DNA from 3 places in the Paenibacillus sp. V4I5 genome. Region 3 is predicted to be linked to each of the others. Evidence: riboswitches for the same ligand, from Rfam matches in the RefSeq annotation. Region 3 holds a riboswitch; each other region holds the start of a gene.

Region 1 (5,777 bases), 5.7 Mb from region 3:
AAGACTTCAAGGTCATTGATGTGGATGTCCACAATGAACAGAATGATGTTGACTTGCTGCCTTACCTGGCAGAACCATGGAGGTCACGCGTAGCAGCGACCGGAATCGGGTATGCAGGCTCCGGTTACTATTCGCCAATAGGCGTCATGAAGAAGGACGCTATTCCGGCCAGCGGCGGTAAAGCCGGCTCGGACCCAGACCTCATGATCAAGCAGCTACTTGAGGGCTACAATGTTGAATACTGCGTGTTGACTGGGGTTGTTTACAATATTTCAACGACGCACGACCCTGATTACGCGGCTGTGATTTGCTCTGCCTACAACGATTTTTTGATCGCCGAATGGCTTGGTAAACACAAGGCGTTCAAAGGCGCCATGGCCGTCGCCACACAGGACCCATCTCTTGCCGCGAAAGAGATCGACCGCGTCGGGGGCCATCCCGATATCGTCGAAGTGATGATTTCTAGTGCGGCTCGTGCCCCCCTCGGCCAGCGACAGTATCATCCTATCTATGAGGCTGCGGAGCGGAATGGTCTACCTATTGCGATTCATCCAGGCGCGGAAGGAGGGGGCAGCTCCACGGCACCTACCGCTGCTGGGTATCCGTCCCGTTACATCGAGTGGCACACATGCTTGTCGCAGATGTTCATGGCTCATCTTGTCAGCATGGTATGCGAGGGCGTATTTGAGAAGTTCCCGCGGTTGAAAGTAGTGCTAACCGAGGGAGGTATTGCTTGGCTGCCGCATCTGATGTGGAGGCTGGATAAGAACTATAAAGCGCTCCGCTCTACCGTCCCTTGGCTGAAGAAGCTGCCTAGTCAGTACATTCGAGAGCATTGTTATTTAACTACACAGCCCATTGAGGAACCGGATAATCCGCAGCATTTGATCGATTTGTTCAATATGATTGATGCCGAGAATATGATTCTGTATTCGAGTGATTATCCGCATTGGGATTTCGATTCACCAAGTATGATTCTGCGGAGACTAAAGCCGGAGGCGAAGCGTAAAATCTTTTACGAAAATGCCAAAAGCCTATATAACCTTTAACTCACGGAGGACCTTATGACGGTACATTACGTGCTGGATGCGGACGCTGTCTCCGAAGGCGGTCACGCCGTCGTCACAATCGAGGGGAAGAGCATCGGCATTTACCGGATAAACAATGAATATTACGCTTTAAACAATTATTGCCCCCACCAGGGGGCGCCGATGTGCGCAGGACTCGTATCTGGTACTACGCTCCCTTCGGACGTGTATGAATACGAGTACGGTAAAATGGGCGAAATCATCCGCTGCCCCTGGCATGGCTGGGAATTCGATATTCGAACCGGCAAATCTTTATTCAGCGAAAAGATTTGGGTAAAAACGTATAAGGTGAATGTGCAAGACGGCAAAGTTGGTGTTGATCTGGAAAGAAAGTAGACAACGAGAATAAGCGAAATAGGAGGGATCGAATGGGCTGAAAACTCCTATTCGATCCCCTTTATTCTTTTTGTAACAGGATAGAACTGAATTCATTTAAGTTGCTAATGTTTATTAAAAAATGGCAATTAGAGCAAACTGTTATTTAAATTATCCGAAGGGCCTACTCGACCGGTGGGTTATTTTTATGTCTTCGCATATACTCTTTCACGGCCTCTACCACAACATCAACCATCTTCTTATTCTGTTTCGCGGCGAATATCTTTAACTCAGTATGGAATTGTTCATCGAAATCAAATGTTGCTTTTTTCTTATTTACAGGTTTCTGTATACCTGTATTTACAGTTTCCTGTATTTCTTGACTCCGCCGTTTTCCTAATAACTGTTCAATCGCATCACGCTTGGACACGCTGCTCCAGCTCCTCGACAAAATTTCTATAATTGCTTAATGCCGATGTATCCATATTACTGTATTCCTGTATTCCTGTAATAGAAAACTCCTTGATTCTATTTCTTCGCTTTATTTCCGATCGAAACACAACTCCCTCGTATTCTCTCCTTACCCTATCAATGATTGTTTTATCAATGATTGTTCTAGAATCGATCATTGTTGGCAATATGCCGCATAAAACAAGGTCCAGTTTTTTAACCTCTTTGATGTGAATCATTGTTGCGATGTATCTGTCCAGCGCGTCATAACACATTGGTTCGCATTGTAGCATGACGATTGCATAGTCGGAAGCTACTAAACCATTAATCGTGTGCTCTCCGAGATTTGGAGGTAAATCAATAAGTATGTAGTCGTATCTGGCCTTTACTTTATGTAGTGTATCTCTCAAAATGGTCGAACTCATTGAAGGATTTTGATGGATAAGCATGGGCAGAGTTGCAAGCATTTCATCAGCCGGAATGAAGTGAAGGTTGTAGGTTAACTTGCGGATGTAGGGGGTGGGATTCATGTTTTTACATGCCTCAAAAATAGTCATTTTGGAGTAATCGTGTATATCTCGTTGAGTAAGAAACTGTGTCAAATTGCCTTGGCTATCGAAGTCGACACAGAGAACCTTGTACTTCTTAGAGAGAAGATACCCCGTGATGGCCGTGGTTGTCGTTTTGCCAACGCCGCCTTTTTGATTACCGATTGAAATAATGGCTCCCATAACCCATTCCTCCTTATTTCTGTAAACCTTTATTCCTGTATATAGTTCTACAATAGATCTATTTAAAAGGGGGTCATGCACGGTCAAGTTGAGAGTGTATTCGGCAACCATAGCGCCAGGAATTTCTCTTTCAAATCAATTTTCTGTATATGTATCCATAAGGTCACTTTTCGCCAAAATAATAGGACCTCAACAAAACTACGAATGAACAAAGAATGATTAGAACCACCAGCGGTTTATTCGAAAATCCGATGCCCAAAATATGACAGAAAGTAGATAGAAAGCATATATATCAAACTTTGGAAAAACAGATACATGTAAAACCGTAATCATTAGTAGAGTAAGAATGAATCCGTATCGAAATACATAATCACGGCTAAATAAGTGATGGTCCAAAAAGTTGAATGGCGAGGCATTCAGGTGGAGAGCATTGTGGGCATTCACGAACTCAGTACCTTTTTTACAGCTTCAGCTACCCTGTCTTTATCAAAAGGCTTCACAATAAAATCTCTAGCGCCAAGGGTAATGGCTTCAATAACAAAGGATTGTTGCCCCATTGCGGATACCATAATGATCTTTGAATCGCTCTTGTAACTTTTAATTTCCTTTAATGCCGTAATACCATCCATCTCGGGCATTGTGATATCCAACGTAATCATGTCAGGTGAATGCTGTAAAAAAAGAGAGATGGCCTCAAGTCCATTCGATGCTTCGGCTACAATTTCATGCCCTAATTCTAAGAGGATGTTCTTAATCATCAATCGCATAAAGATAGAATCATCAACAACCATTAGTCTCGCCATATTAATTATCACCTTTCAGAGGGACTTTCTACCTAGCTATTTACTGTTATAGAACATAAGGAAAACTCCCCTTAAAAGAAGAATAAGGGGAGTTGTGGATATATCCCTTCCTTCGGTAACTGGCAAGCATAGCGAAGTATTTCGCCTTAGCTCCTTTAGCTTTGCGTCACTAATTTTCATTAGCTTTGCTCTTATCGTTTAGCAGAAGAATTACTATGTATTCTAAAGTATAGCACTCTTAATACTAGTAATAAAGTACTAGTATTAAAAGTTTCAGCGAGGCAGCCCTTGATTTATGTTAACCAAGATGAGTTATGCTGCCCGAATCCGTCGCGAATATCAAGCAATATTTGTAAGACATTCGGGAAATTGGATCATTTAGATGTGTTATAGGTAAATAATGCCCGATTTCAGTGAGAAAGACGAACGATTCTCTTGATTAATTCTGAAATCCTATGTATTATTAAGATAGATTTTAACGCATAAGGGTTGATAATTGATCTTGAAGGTGATTCCATGCCACAACTAGATTCTAATGAATACAAGAAGAAGCTGTGTCACCTCTATAACGAAATCTCCAAAGAGTTGTTTGGGTTTGGCACAACATTGCTGAAGGTTTCAATTGATCAGAATATTATTACTTTTCATGCCAAGCACCGCCGCTCACCGCGTTCAACTGCATTGGAAGGCGAGGCGCCAACGCTCAAACACGAAGTCGATTTTTATATGTCCTCTATATACAAGAAGAGAATCCGGGACAGGCTGGAGCAAGAACTGGGCTTATCCATGGATGCGGTATTAAGGGATTATGATCCGCCGACGCAATGGGCAATAACGAACATTATTCTTAAACAAACCGAATAGTTTAGTCGAAGGTGTTCTCTTTTGATTTATCTTAAGAGGAAACCACATGTATACCAATAGATGTCACTTTGCATTGTTTACAATGAAGAGTGCTCTTGATTAGAAGCTTCTTTCTATCAAGGGTACTTTTCTTTTTTTTTTGTATAGCTGGATTTAAGGCGAAACGCGCATATTTCTGGGGTCATGAAGAATACTAGTAAAAATTTAACAGGGGATTCACGCATTAAAATTATACATGATAAAACTTGGGAGGACGATGAATGATGAGACAAAAAATGGTTCGTGGTTTAATTTCTTTATCTGTAGTAGGACTAGCCTTAACAGGTTGCGGCACGAAGGACCAGGGTAATACAAGTGGAGCTACGACAGCACCCACAGCAGCTGCCACAGCGGCATCCAAAGGGGAACCTACAACTTTAATCATTTCCACCTGGGGTTTTGCGGATGATTTCTTTAAGAAAGAAGTGTACGCGCCGTTTGAGAAGGAGCATAATGCCAAGATTGTTCTGGAGATAGGAAATAACGCAGAACGTATGAACAAAGTGAAGCAGGGCAGCTCGAGTGTGGATCTCATTTATTTATCTGACTATTACGCACAACAAGGAATTGAAGCGGGACTGTTCGATAAGATCGACCGCAGTAGGATTCCGAATTTGAAAGACATTTATGATCTGGCCAAGGCGCCGCTGGGTGAAGATTATGGTCCAGCCTACACGGTAGGTCGACTAGGCATTGCTTACAATCCGAAAGCAACAACCAAAGAAATCAAGTCATGGAGCGACCTATGGAGTCCAGAACTCTCCAAAAAGCTGACACTTCCTAACATCACGGGGACAACTGGCCCAATGGTCTTGGATGCAGCATCTGTCGTTGCTGGAAATGCTACGTTTAATGAGGATCAAGCTTTTGCAAAAATTAAGGAGTTGAACAAAGGAGTCGTTAAATACTACGGCCAAACCTCCGAATTCGTAAACATGTTCGCACAAGGGGAAATTGCTGCTGGTCCTATCATGGAAATGTACGTGAAGGATTTGAAAGCAGCTGTGCCAGAAACGAAGTTCGTCTCCCCGCAAGAAGGAGCTTACGCCGTAATGAACACGGTCAACGTGATTAAAGGAAGTAAAAACAAGCAGCTGGCTGAGGATTTCATCAACTGGCATTTGAGCAAGGAAGTACAGGAGAAATCAGCGAAAGCGAAAGTAGATTCACCTGTAAACACAACACTTCAGCTTTCGCCTGAAGAAGCTACAGGGATTACCTATGGCGCAGACGTGGTGAATAAACTTCGCAAATTGGATATGAAATTCGTCAATCAGAATCTCAAAGCATGGATTGCCCGCTTCAACAAGGAAGTTGCTCAATAAATAAAATCAATCAAGGGTATATGCTTATATACCCTTGATTTCTTCAATAGGACTTAAAGGGGGCTTAGTCATGAAAAAGAAGGTCATCCTAGATGTAGACACGGGTGTGGATGATGCGCTAGGTATTCTTTTGGCCATTCGCAGCGGAGACATGGATGTTCT
Region 2 (5,777 bases), 2.6 Mb from region 3:
CGAATTTGTCTTTGCAGTATCAGATTCCTTACGGTGCCAAAGGAAAGAAGTTGCCCATTATTTCTTACATGCTGGGCGCCTTCTCTTTGAATGCTGAAACCGGTGAGATCTGGAGCCCAGTCAAAGGGATGGAAGGAGCTGAGGGGAATAAGCCGTTAACCGACAAGCCATTGGCTGCTAAGCCGGCAGCTACCTTGGACCTGACGAAGGAAGAGGCTGTGAAGAAGGTAACAACCGTTTTCAATCTATCCTCCGACTATAAACTCCAAGAAGCATCCTATAATGAATCGACCAACCCTGAAACAGGGGAAACCAGTTCGAACTGGAATTTAAGTTGGAATGAAGCCTCTGAGAAGGATTCCAAAGTTAAAATCGTCGGCAAAGGCGCATGGGCTAGCGTGAATAGCAAGACGGGAGAGATTACGAATTTTAGCAGCTACATCCCTTACGGTCCTGAAGACAATAAAGATATAGAGGGTAAAATTGCTCTGGAAGATGCGATAACAACAGGTGTTGATTTTGTGAAAAAGCAGCTTCCTTCTTACACCGATCAGTTGGTACTTCAAGTACAGGCGGCTAAAAATTATTCGGAAGATCAACTGAAACATATGCGCAATTGGGATATTAGTTTTAAGCGAGTAATTGATGGCGTAATTGCCGGAAATGAAGAAGTAACGGTAAGCATCGATCGTGTGACCGGCCAACTTGTTGGGTATCACTTCTCCATCAGCAATCTGCCATATCCACAGCAAAAGCCGCAGGTGCTGGCCATTGATAAAGCCAAGGATCTTTGGCTTGCACAGTTTGACATCAAGTTAAATTATGTGGTGGAAGGCAGCGGGTTCACCGGTGGAATTCCACTGGAGAAATACAGAGTGATGATGGCAGCTGGGGATGTCCCACAATCCATGGATCTGAAGGCAGACGGGAAACTAGATGCCAAGCTTGTCTATTCACTCGTTCCCAAATTCAACCGTGAACCTTTCCTCTTGGATGCGCAAAACGGTCAATGGCGGAATAGTGAAACGGGTGAAGTGATTTCTTTGGATAAAGTGACAGTAAGCGACATTGACAATCACTGGGCTAAAAATGAGCTTCAGCTTATGCTCGATTATCAAGCGCTGGATGTGAAGGATGGCAAAGTGAATCCGGATCAAACCATTCAACGTGGCGAGTTAGTCAAAATGCTCGTTATTGCCATGAATGGCGGTAACGGTGGTATTTATTACGGGGCAGAACGGAAGGCATCTTTTGCCGATGTGAGCAAATCTTCTCCTTATTTTGCGTATGTCGAAAATGCGGTTGATCGCGGTTTGCTAGATGTAGGTGCTGAATTTAATCCAGAAGCTGCGATGAATCGGGAAGAAATGGCACAGTTAATCGTGAAGGCGCTTGGCTACAAGAGCTTGACGAAGTTCGATGGGATCTTCAATGGCAATTTCGCAGATGCTGCTAAGCTTAAGAATGTTGGTGATGCAGCTATTGTGGTGGGGCTGAATATTATGTCTCTGAACGATGGACAATTTATACCTCAACAAGAAGTGACGAAAGCACAGGCGGCCAGTGCCTTCTACCGTTTCTTGCAAAGACGGTCTGAGCTGCAGGAGCAGCCTCGTTACTATTACTAAATAAGTGGTTGAGGGGAGTTGGCAAACACCTCTCCTAACAAATACAAGAAGCCTCTAATCCACTTGTTAGTGGGTTTGAGGCTTCTTGTGGTTGTGCTAGCTCCAGATGTGATCGTACCCTCATTGATGAGGACACAACACAACTTACGTCCTAGCTTAGAACATTGGAAATACATAACGAACTAGGAAATACAGAACACCGAAGATGATGACGATGTAAGCCGCATATTTGATGAAAGTAGAAGCAACTAAACTGGAATCCGATTTTTTCTCCACATGGCGTTCTTCGATATCGATATTGCGAGGCTGCGTCGACATTTGAATCACTCCTTTGAAGTTGTATTGCTATGTAATACCCTGCTGGGCATGAAGTGAAACATAGGATAAAGCTATACCAATATTATTTTCGTACAGGCGGGCAGAGTTGTGCTACAATAATCTTTAAAACTTTAATAGCACAATGTGGAGAAAGGAAGTAAGAGAAAATGGTTGTTTCCAGTAAAGTAGGTTTGGAAGATATTATTAGGGCCAATCATGTGCTCAGCAGGGTGATCGAACCATCGCCTTTGCAACGCAATGAGCTGCTCTCTAACTTGTATGAATGCAACGTTTATCTTAAACGTGAAGATATGCAAATTGTTCGTTCTTTCAAAATTCGCGGAGCGTATAACGTGATCCAAAGTTTAACACCGGAGGAACGCGAAGCGGGTGTCGTGTGTGCGAGCGCCGGCAATCATGCGCAGGGTGTGGCTTATTCCTGTAAACAGCTTGGTATTGAAGGAAAAATCTTCATGCCAACGACAACGCCTAGACAAAAGATTTCCCAAGTTAAGCTATTTGGCGGATCTTTTGTTGAAGTTATTCTCACAGGTGATTCATTCGATGATTCGTCTAACCATGCCAAAGCCTACTGTGCTCAAGAGAATAAGGTGTTCATACACCCCTTCGATGATGTCCGTACGATTGCCGGGCAAGGCACAGTTGGCCTCGAGATTTTGAATCAAATGCCCGAATCTCCTGATTTCATCTTCGCAACAATTGGTGGTGGTGGCCTTGCAGCGGGAGTTGCGACGTATGTGGATAGTGTTTCTCCACGTACACGTATTATCGGTGTTGAGCCAGAAGGCGCGGCAAGTATGACGGAAGCGCTCAAGCAGGGGAAGGTCGTGACCTTATCTACGATTGAGAAGTTTGTAGACGGCGCAGCTGTAAAGCAGGTCGGCGAGCTTACCTTTGACATTTGCAAAGAAAAGCTGGAGGATATCGTAATTGTTCCTTCCGGCAAGGAATGTACAACCATTCTGGAGCTTTACAACAATAACGCGATTGTCATTGAGCCCGCTGGCGCACTCCCGGTTTCAGCACTTGATACCTATCGGGAGCAGATTCGCGGTAAGAATGTAGTCTGCATCATCAGCGGCGGCAACAATGACATTGACCGTATGCAGCAGATTAAAGAAAGATCACTCGTGTATGAAGGCTTGAAGCACTACTTTATTCTTAATTTTCCGCAGCGTGCTGGGGCATTGCGCGAATTTCTAGAAGAAGTCTTAGGACCCACAGACGACATTACCCGATTTGAGTATACGAAAAAAAATAACAGGGACGATGCTCCGGCGCTGGTCGGCATTGAGCTCAAAAATAAAGATGATTATGAGGGGCTTATTGAGCGCCTATCCCAGAAGGATTATGGCTATATAGAAATAAATAAGGATCCCAAGCTCTTTAATTTGCTTATTTAAGGAAAATTAGCCAAATGCGGAATGGATATGATATAGTTAATTAGTCCCATGAATTCCCTTAATATCGTAAAGGCAAACTTATCGAAAGGTAAGGACGCAAAGCTGCAGGTCTAAGGTTGCCTTTGCAACAATGATGGCTGGGCTGCCGACAGGTTGCAGTTTACCTAGACAGGTACACCTACGGCTATTCCGATTCGGAATAGCCTTTTTTCTCATATCAGATAAGGAGGTTCAAGAATGAAAGGCATACTTTCTAAGTGGATACAGCATATGAAAGCGCAAACGTTGGTCTATCTGGGCGTGCTGGGCTTCTTTTTGTTGACCATTAATCTACTTGCTGCTTCTTCTTTCTCCTTTTCGCCTTACGTTTTCATTAGTATGCTTGTTCAAGCACTAATCTGTCTATTTTTTGCGAAGAGTGTAGGGCAACTGCTTCTTACTAGTAGAGAGCAGGAAGAAAAGAGCAAACAACTAGCCTTTCTGGCGTATCACGATACATTGACAGGATTACCCAATCGCCGATTGTTTAATGACCGACTGGAGCGGGCACTCCTGCATGCGCAACGCAATGAACAGCTGGCGGCTGTTATGTTCTTGGACATGGACCGATTCAAGGATGTCAACGATTCATTAGGTCATGCTTATGGTGATCGTTTAATTCGCCTTGCAGCAGAACGTTTGCTGAGCTGCCTGCGGGGGTCGGATACGGTGTACCGACAAGGTGGCGACGAGTTTACTATTTTACTAGAATCTTTTGCAAAGCCTGAAGATGCAAGAGTTGTAGCTTCCCGAATTCAAATGGCTCTGGAAGAGCCTTTTATCCTAGATGGAATGCCTGTAACCATAACAGCTAGTATTGGGATAGCATTGTATCCGTTAGACGGTATGCTGCCTGAGCAGCTCATGGCGTATGCAGATGAAGCGATGTATACGGCCAAAAACAGAGGACATAACCAGTTCCAATTCTATGCTTCTGACATCGATGCCATGGTGAAGAGCAAAGCTCACATGGAGAAAGAGCTTCGATCGGCCTTAGACAACAATCGGTTTGAAATCCTATATCAGCCTCAATATGAAATAACAAACCGGAAATTAATCGGAATGGAAGCGATCATTCATTGGAGCAAGGGAGACGCCCTCCTCGCATCCAGTATGGATTGGAAGAAAGCGGCCGAGGAAATGGGGTTCATGTTACCCATCGGGAAATGGGCTGTACGAACGGCATGCAGACAGATGAGAATCTGGCAGGATGAGGGCTACGCACCGCTGAGAATGACCCTAGCCGTAACGGCTTCACAGTTTAAAGATGAGCATTTTATTGAGGAAATTGCCGTTGTTTTGAAAGAGACAGGTATAGATCCGATGTTGGTGGAACTGGACCTTACGGAAAGTATCACATCTTCCAATGTACAAGAGGCTAGCGAGAAATTGATTATGCTGAAGAAGTTCGGTGTACGTATCGTTATGGATGACTTGTGTACAGGTTTATTTACACGAAGCGGGCTCGAAGGTATGCCGCTCGATAGCGTTAAATTGGATAGCACATTGATCCGGGATTTGGTAGACGACGATGAGAATCAGCTGCTGGCTGCTGCCATTATTCGTATGGCTCACCGTCTAGGTCTAAATTTAATTGCAAAAGGTGTCGAAACAGAGGAACAGCTGGAGCACTTAAGACTTTTGCAGTGTACGGAAGTGCAAGGAGTGCTGTTTAGCAGCCCTTTAGGACCCGAACAATTCCTGCGACTTATGAACGATAAAATTAACAAAGGGTAATCTAGATTTTATTAACCAGTGGTAGTATAATAAATAATTGGGGCTTGGAACCTATATTGTAGGGGCTTACAAAAAGACCATGTCAACTTGTATGACATAACGAATTATGTTATTTTGCTGGTGTATCGCTTTTCTCATAGGTTTCAAAATGATACACTCATCTATAGGCAGTCTTACATAATTTAACTAATTGTGGTCAACCTACAATGTGAGATTTCATGGTTTTAAATTAAATGATCTTATGGGGGTAATAATCATGAAGAAAATGCTTTCAACAGCTCTTATGGCTGTAACGGTTTCTGCATTAGCTCTTTCCGGCTGTGCCAAAAAAGAAGAAACGAAACCGGCGGCTTCAGCAACTCCGGCTACTACTGCAGCGGCAACAGCTTCAGCGGCGCCAAGCAACACCAGCGGTAAAGACTTCAAAATCGGAATGGTTACCGATATTGGTGGCGTCAACGATAAATCTTTTAACCAAAGCGCATGGGAAGGCTTGAAGGCTCTTGAGAAACAAACAGGAGCGAAAGTGAAAAACCTTGAATCTAAAGGCGATGCGGATTATACACCTAACTTAAACCAATTCGTTAAAGACGGTTACAACCTGACTTGGGGTATCGGCTTCTTGATGGGT
Region 3 (5,777 bases):
GCCTTGCAGCCGTATAAGGAAGTGTATCAACCGAAGAAAGCAGTGGTCGATTATGGCGGAGCTATTTTGTTTGCCTGTGGAATATCCTTATTGCTGCTTACAACAGCAGTTGAGCATTATAGCTACATCTATGGTGCGCTAGGGGGGATATTTATGATTGCTTTCTTTTTTTATGAGAAAAGACATCCTGCGCCAATTGTTCCGTTAAACCTACTTCGCAATCGTCCGGTGGCCATAATGATTGCAAGCTCCTTTCTCAGCTGCGCGGCTCTCTTTGGGACTTCTAGCTTCATTCCTCTCTTCTTGCAAAATCAAGGCTACTCGTTGTTTGTCAGTGGTATTGCTCTTCTGAGTACATCCATTGGGTGGATGGCCGTTGCTGTGCCTGGTGGAAATTGGGTGCTTCGCTATGGATATAAACGGCTTTTAGTTATAGGTAATATGATACTCGTTATTACAGCAGCCTTATTTTATTTCATACACGAAGGTACTCCATTCTGGTACACGTTTACCGCACTAACGACGCTTGGTCTTGCTTATGGAATAATTTTCACCATTACTACAATCGGTTCACAGCAGCTTGTAGAAGCGAACCAGAAGGGGATTTCCACCTCGCTTCAGCTCTTTGCACGGAATATTGGAACAGCGGTCAGCGTAACCATCATGGGGGCAATCCTTACTAAATCCAGCGTCTTTTATACGGGTATTCACGGCATGTTCGTATTTGGACTTTTGGCAAGCTTACTTTCATTGGCCATGCCGTTTGCTATTCGCTCGGTGTCCAATCTGAAAAGCCAGAAGACGGAGTAACATCCGCATTCTGGCTTTTTTCATAAAGCATTTGGACTAGCATTATCATCATGGATCATATAACTCTTTTCAAATAGCTCGGCTGTAAGTGGAACAGATAATAAGTATCCTTGTATATGTTGACAACCAACTCTCTCTAAAAAAGTGAGCTGTTCATGAGTTTCTACACCTACAGCAATGACACTCAATTTTAAACTATATGACATGGCCATAATAGCTTCAATGATAGAAGAATCAGAAATAAAGGTAGAGATGTCTTTAATGATCGATTTATCAATTTTCAAAGTATCGACTGGATACTTATGTAAATAACTTAAAGAAGAATAACCAGTTCCGAAATCATCGATGGAGATTTTAACTCCCTCACGCTTTAAAGCATAAAGCTTTTCCATACAGCTGAGGCTGTTATTCATCAATGCACTTTCGGTAATTTCAAGTTCTAAGTACTTTGCTTCCAGCTCATTTTGATGCAGAATATCAAGAATCATTGTCACCAAATCTTCTTGATGAAACTGAACAGCGGATATATTGATTGCAATAGGAACAGGCTCCATACCTGCAGCTTGCCATTTATTCATTTGTACGCAGGCCGTTTGTAATACCCATTTTCCAATTGCAATAATTTGTCCGGATTCTTCTGCAATAGGAATAAATTCCTTCGGCGAGACGCTTCCTAACTCATGGCTATCCCACCTAAGTAAAGCTTCAACGCCGATGATTGTGCCGGTAGGAATATGGAATTTGGGTTGGTACATCAGGTAAAGCTCATTTTGTTCTCTGGCTGTCCGAAGGGATTGTTCACAGGCACTTCTCCTCGAATGAATGACACTCAGTTCCTGTTCATAAAAATGATAATGGTTTCCTCCACGTTCTTTGGCCCGATACATCGCTTGATCGGCATTTTTCAGTAAAACCTCCGGATCTTCTCCATCGATAGGATACAAAGAGATACCAATACTGGTGGAAACAAAAATATTTCGCCCATCGATTTGGAAAGGAGCTTCCAATTGTTGAATGATTTTCTCCGCTTGCACAGCTGCTGACTTCCGATTTCCGAAAGGGAACAAAATCACAAATTCATCGCCACTTAGTCTGGAGACAATGCTTTGTGCAAACAAGCTTTCTGAGAGCAATGCGGAGAACTTTTGCAAAACAAGATCTCCTAAGTGATGGCCTAAGGTATCGTTGATGTGCTTAAACCGATTTACATCAAGGAAAAGTAGCGCTAAGCTTTGCTTATGTTGTTTGGCGTTGTTTAACGCATCATGGAAAAGCTGATTGAACTGGTTGCGATTCGGCAAACCTGTCAGAAGATCAAAGTAAGCTAGCTGCTGTATCATTACTTCAGATTTCTTTTTTTCAGTCAGATCGCGAAGATAAGCTGTATAGACAAGCTTTCCTTTATACGGAGTGCTCGTAATCGTTATTTCTGCCGGAAATACGCTGCCATCCGATCGAAATGCTTTCAATTCGATTCGCTTACCGATAATCGTCTCGTCTTTAGCCGTGAACAGCAGATTTAAGAAGGTTGTCTCCTGGCCATCTTTTTCAAAAAGAAAATCAATTAACGTAAGCCCTAGAGCTTCTTTGCGTTCGTATCCAAAAATGGCTTCTGCCGCAGGATTAAACGCAATGATCTTCCCACTTGAATTAAGCAACATGATACAATCGATAGCAGACTCTAAAAGGGAAGCTTTGAGTGCTGTTTGGTTAGTAAAGGATATGTAAAGAGCAGTTATTGAAATAATGAACGTTAGCAGTATGAGGTAAATAGGATAACTATCTATTAGCGTAAGATGCATGAATCAACCTCATTTCGTATAAATAAAAAAGTCCATCCCGAATGAAAGGATGAACTCCTTGACTCGGTAACCTGTCGTCCATAGCATCCAATTAGGGGTGCCTTAGGTCATGGCTTTGCGTCGCATTGTTTCCAATGGTTTGCTTTTGACGATTCTATATATGTAGTTCAAAAGGCACTAGTTAATGATGTAAAAAGCTTATATACCAGTTAATACGCCTCATTATAATTAGTTAAAAATGACGTGTCTATAGCGGTATTTACATATAATTAGCGAAAAATGTCGAATTCAACTAAAAAAAATTAATAATGCTAATTTCTTAAAATTTCTATAGTTCTAGAGATGGATAGGTGAGGTTTAATGAGTACATCAAGTCAAGTTCGAGGCATTATTTTTGATATGGATAATACACTGCTGAGGTCTAGCATTAATTTCCAAATGATGAAAAAGCAAGTGGCGGACTACCTTACAGAGAATGATTTACTGCCAGTTGGTTTCCCGATTCAAGAGCATACCACATCAACCATGATTGAGCATGTGAAAGCGAATGGGATACCTGAAGAGTCCTATAATGAAGTAATGAATATGGTCGTTCAACATGAACTAATAGGCATGGAGGGTGCAGGACTGGAATCCCATGTTTCCGAGCTTCTAAATGTTTTAATGACGGGCTATGTCCTGGTTATTGTTACAAATAATTCATACAAGGCCGCAGTACATGCGTTGGAAACGACTGGAATTCATCCATACTTTGATTTGATCATCGGAAGAGAGCAGATGAATGCCATGAAACCATCTCCCTCCGGGTACTTAGCTGCTAAGCAGCATTTTCCACAAATTCTTGAGAACGAATGGATATCGATCGGTGATTCGTGGATAGATGGCAGAGCATCCGTTGATGCAGGAGTTCCCTTTATCAGCTATGGGCCAAACGGACATCTGATGAAGGAGAAGGGAATCACCCCTATAGCGCATATTGACAGCTTGCTTAAGTTGTTAGATTATGTGTAGATAATGTAAAACGAAAGTAGTGAATAAAGATGTTAGTGAATGTGAAATCCCGACTTTACGAAATTGAAATACAAGAACTGCTGAGTTACAGCGTTTTCCCCGATCAGGAGGCGCTGCAACCTGTCATTGAGCGTTATGAAAATGATGCTAATCTATGGTTGTTTGGATATGAATCCGAAGGTATCTTGGTGGGCATCATCGGCTTTAAGCTCAGTGATAATCAGGAGATGACGATCACTCATCTGGCCGTTGAACCGGAGAGCAGAGGGGTAGGCTTTGGACGGGGAATTATCCTTGAAATTATTGAAGATATGCACCCTGTTCGAATCGTGGCTGAAACGGATGAAGAGTCAGTCCAATTTTATCGGAATATTGGGTTCGTTATTCGCAGCCTTGGGGAGAAGTATCCAGGTGTTGAGCGTTTCCTATGTACCTATGAGGTAGAAGAAGCGGAAGAGGATTAAAGCGGCAGGTATGGATAAAATTATTGCTGAGAAGCAAAGACAATTAGACGAATGGGCGAAAACGAACAAAAAATAATCATTAAATAAGGAGAGAGCTGCATTCCACGCTTTGGCGTAGGTTGCGGCTTTTTCATTCTCCGAGCAACATCGGTAAGATTACTTTTGGGCCTTGGACTAAAGTAAGTGTCATGTTAGGAGGCTTTTCGCATATATTGTGTTAGATTATTAACTTAAAAAAAAGACTGAAAGCGATTTCGTTTCGTCATTTTAAGTGACAAAATTCACAATGCTGACAAGCTCAGATCCGTTTGCTGTCGAATGTGCAAGCAAGTTTCCTAAGAAATAGGAGGGTGCAGAGATGCTGCATATAGTCGTTTGTATTAAGCAGGTACCTGACTCTAGAGAAATTCGCATTGACCCCAAAAATAATACGTTAATTCGCCAAGGTGTCCCAAGTATCGTGAACTTCTATGATATGCATGGGCTGGAAGAGGCGCTCCGTATTAAGGATGAACAGGGGGCAAGGATTACAGTAGTCACAATGGGACCTCCGCCAGCGGAGAAAGGATTAAAGGAATGCATCTCCCTCGGGGCAGACGATGCTGTGTTGGTGACGGATCGCGGCTTCGCGGGAGCGGACACGCTGGCGACATCGTACGTTGTTGCCCGAACCATCCGTAAAATTGCTGAAACGTGGGGACCGGTGGATATCGTTTTTTGCGGCAAACAAACGCTGGACGGCGACACGGGGCAAGTTGGGCCAGGCGTCGCATGCCGATTGGATTTGGAACAGCTTACTTATGTAAACAAAGTTGTTGATGTGGATGAAAAGCGGCGAAAAGTTCGTGTGCATCGGCTCTTGGAAGATGGCATAGAAGTCGTTGAGACAAGCATGCCGGTGCTGATCACGGCGCTGAAGGAACTGAATAAGGTGAGACGAGCATCGCTGCCCGGTATGATTCGGGCTGCGCGTTATAAGCCGACTGTTTGGACGACAGCTGATTTTCCGGATCTTGAAAGAGCGAAAATCGGGCTAAAAGGCTCACCAACGATCGTAGCCAAAACATGGGTGCCCGAGATAAAAGCGGTTAAAACGCACATGATCGCGTTTGATTCACCAGAAGAAGCCGCTGCTCAGCTAGCCGATCAGCTCATGACGAAAGAGATGCAGACTTTGTTAGACTGGTCTTCGTGAAAGAAAAGCAGGGGTACTACCTAAACTCTGAATCACCGTTATGGGAATGGAGGAAGATACGATGACAAATGAACAAACACACGACCAGCCTGAAGCGTCGATGCCCGATTGGTCGGCATATCGGGGGGTATTAATCGTTGTAGAGCAGCGAGATGGAGCTGCGAAGAAGGTTTCCTGGCAGCTGCTGGGCGAAGGCAAGAAGCTGGCCACGAAGCTTGACGCGCCGCTCATGGCGCTTGTGATCGGTGAGAATGTGGCTCACCTCGCCGATGAAGCCGTGCATTACGGCGCGGATAAGGTGTTCCTATGCGAAGCACCTGAGCTTCGCACCTACCGGACTCGGCCATACAGCCGTGTCTGCTTGAAACTGATCGAGGAAGCGAAGCCCGAGATCGTGCTGTTCGGCGCGACAGCGACGGGCCGCGACTTGGCAGGTGCGATAGCGACACACCTGCCGACGGGGCTGACTGCCGACACGACGCAGCTAGACGTGGA

The links. A riboswitch is a leader RNA that binds a small molecule or an ion and turns the genes downstream of it on or off. The one in region 3 is predicted to bind cyclic di-GMP.
Region 1: it holds a riboswitch for cyclic di-GMP, as region 3 does, so the genes downstream of both, QFZ78_RS35440 (response regulator) here and QFZ78_RS10200 (putative bifunctional diguanylate cyclase/phosphodiesterase) in region 3, are expected to answer to the same signal.
Region 2: it holds a riboswitch for cyclic di-GMP, as region 3 does, so the genes downstream of both, QFZ78_RS21845 (putative bifunctional diguanylate cyclase/phosphodiesterase) here and QFZ78_RS10200 (putative bifunctional diguanylate cyclase/phosphodiesterase) in region 3, are expected to answer to the same signal.

The regions. Positions count from the first base shown of each region.
Region 1 is NZ_JAUSZB010000002.1:7,450,151-7,455,927, forward strand. Features, by position in the region: gene QFZ78_RS35420 (amidohydrolase family protein) at 1-1,049, shown strand, start outside; gene QFZ78_RS35425 (Rieske (2Fe-2S) protein) at 1,065-1,424, shown strand; gene QFZ78_RS35430 (hypothetical protein) at 1,588-1,833, opposite strand; gene QFZ78_RS35435 (ParA family protein) at 1,820-2,584, opposite strand; gene QFZ78_RS35440 (response regulator) at 3,025-3,387, opposite strand; cyclic di-GMP riboswitch class I at 3,499-3,587, opposite strand; gene QFZ78_RS35445 (hypothetical protein) at 3,904-4,251, shown strand; gene QFZ78_RS35450 (ABC transporter substrate-binding protein) at 4,515-5,615, shown strand; gene QFZ78_RS35455 (nucleoside hydrolase) at 5,686-5,777, shown strand, end outside.
Region 2 is NZ_JAUSZB010000002.1:4,356,821-4,362,597, reverse strand. Features, by position in the region: gene QFZ78_RS21860 (S-layer homology domain-containing protein) at 1-1,628, shown strand, start outside; gene QFZ78_RS21855 (hypothetical protein) at 1,785-1,946, opposite strand; gene ilvA (threonine ammonia-lyase IlvA) at 2,114-3,370, shown strand; cyclic di-GMP riboswitch class I at 3,432-3,520, shown strand; gene QFZ78_RS21845 (putative bifunctional diguanylate cyclase/phosphodiesterase) at 3,608-5,146, shown strand; gene QFZ78_RS21840 (BMP family lipoprotein) at 5,403-5,777, shown strand, end outside.
Region 3 is NZ_JAUSZB010000002.1:1,754,709-1,760,485, reverse strand. Features, by position in the region: gene QFZ78_RS10205 (MFS transporter) at 1-810, shown strand, start outside; gene QFZ78_RS10200 (putative bifunctional diguanylate cyclase/phosphodiesterase) at 831-2,612, opposite strand; cyclic di-GMP riboswitch class I at 2,675-2,766, opposite strand; gene QFZ78_RS10195 (HAD family hydrolase) at 2,973-3,623, shown strand; gene QFZ78_RS10190 (GNAT family N-acetyltransferase) at 3,665-4,087, shown strand; gene QFZ78_RS38490 (DUF3502 domain-containing protein) at 4,098-4,163, shown strand; gene QFZ78_RS10185 (electron transfer flavoprotein subunit beta/FixA family protein) at 4,446-5,282, shown strand; gene QFZ78_RS10180 (electron transfer flavoprotein subunit alpha/FixB family protein) at 5,344-5,777, shown strand, end outside.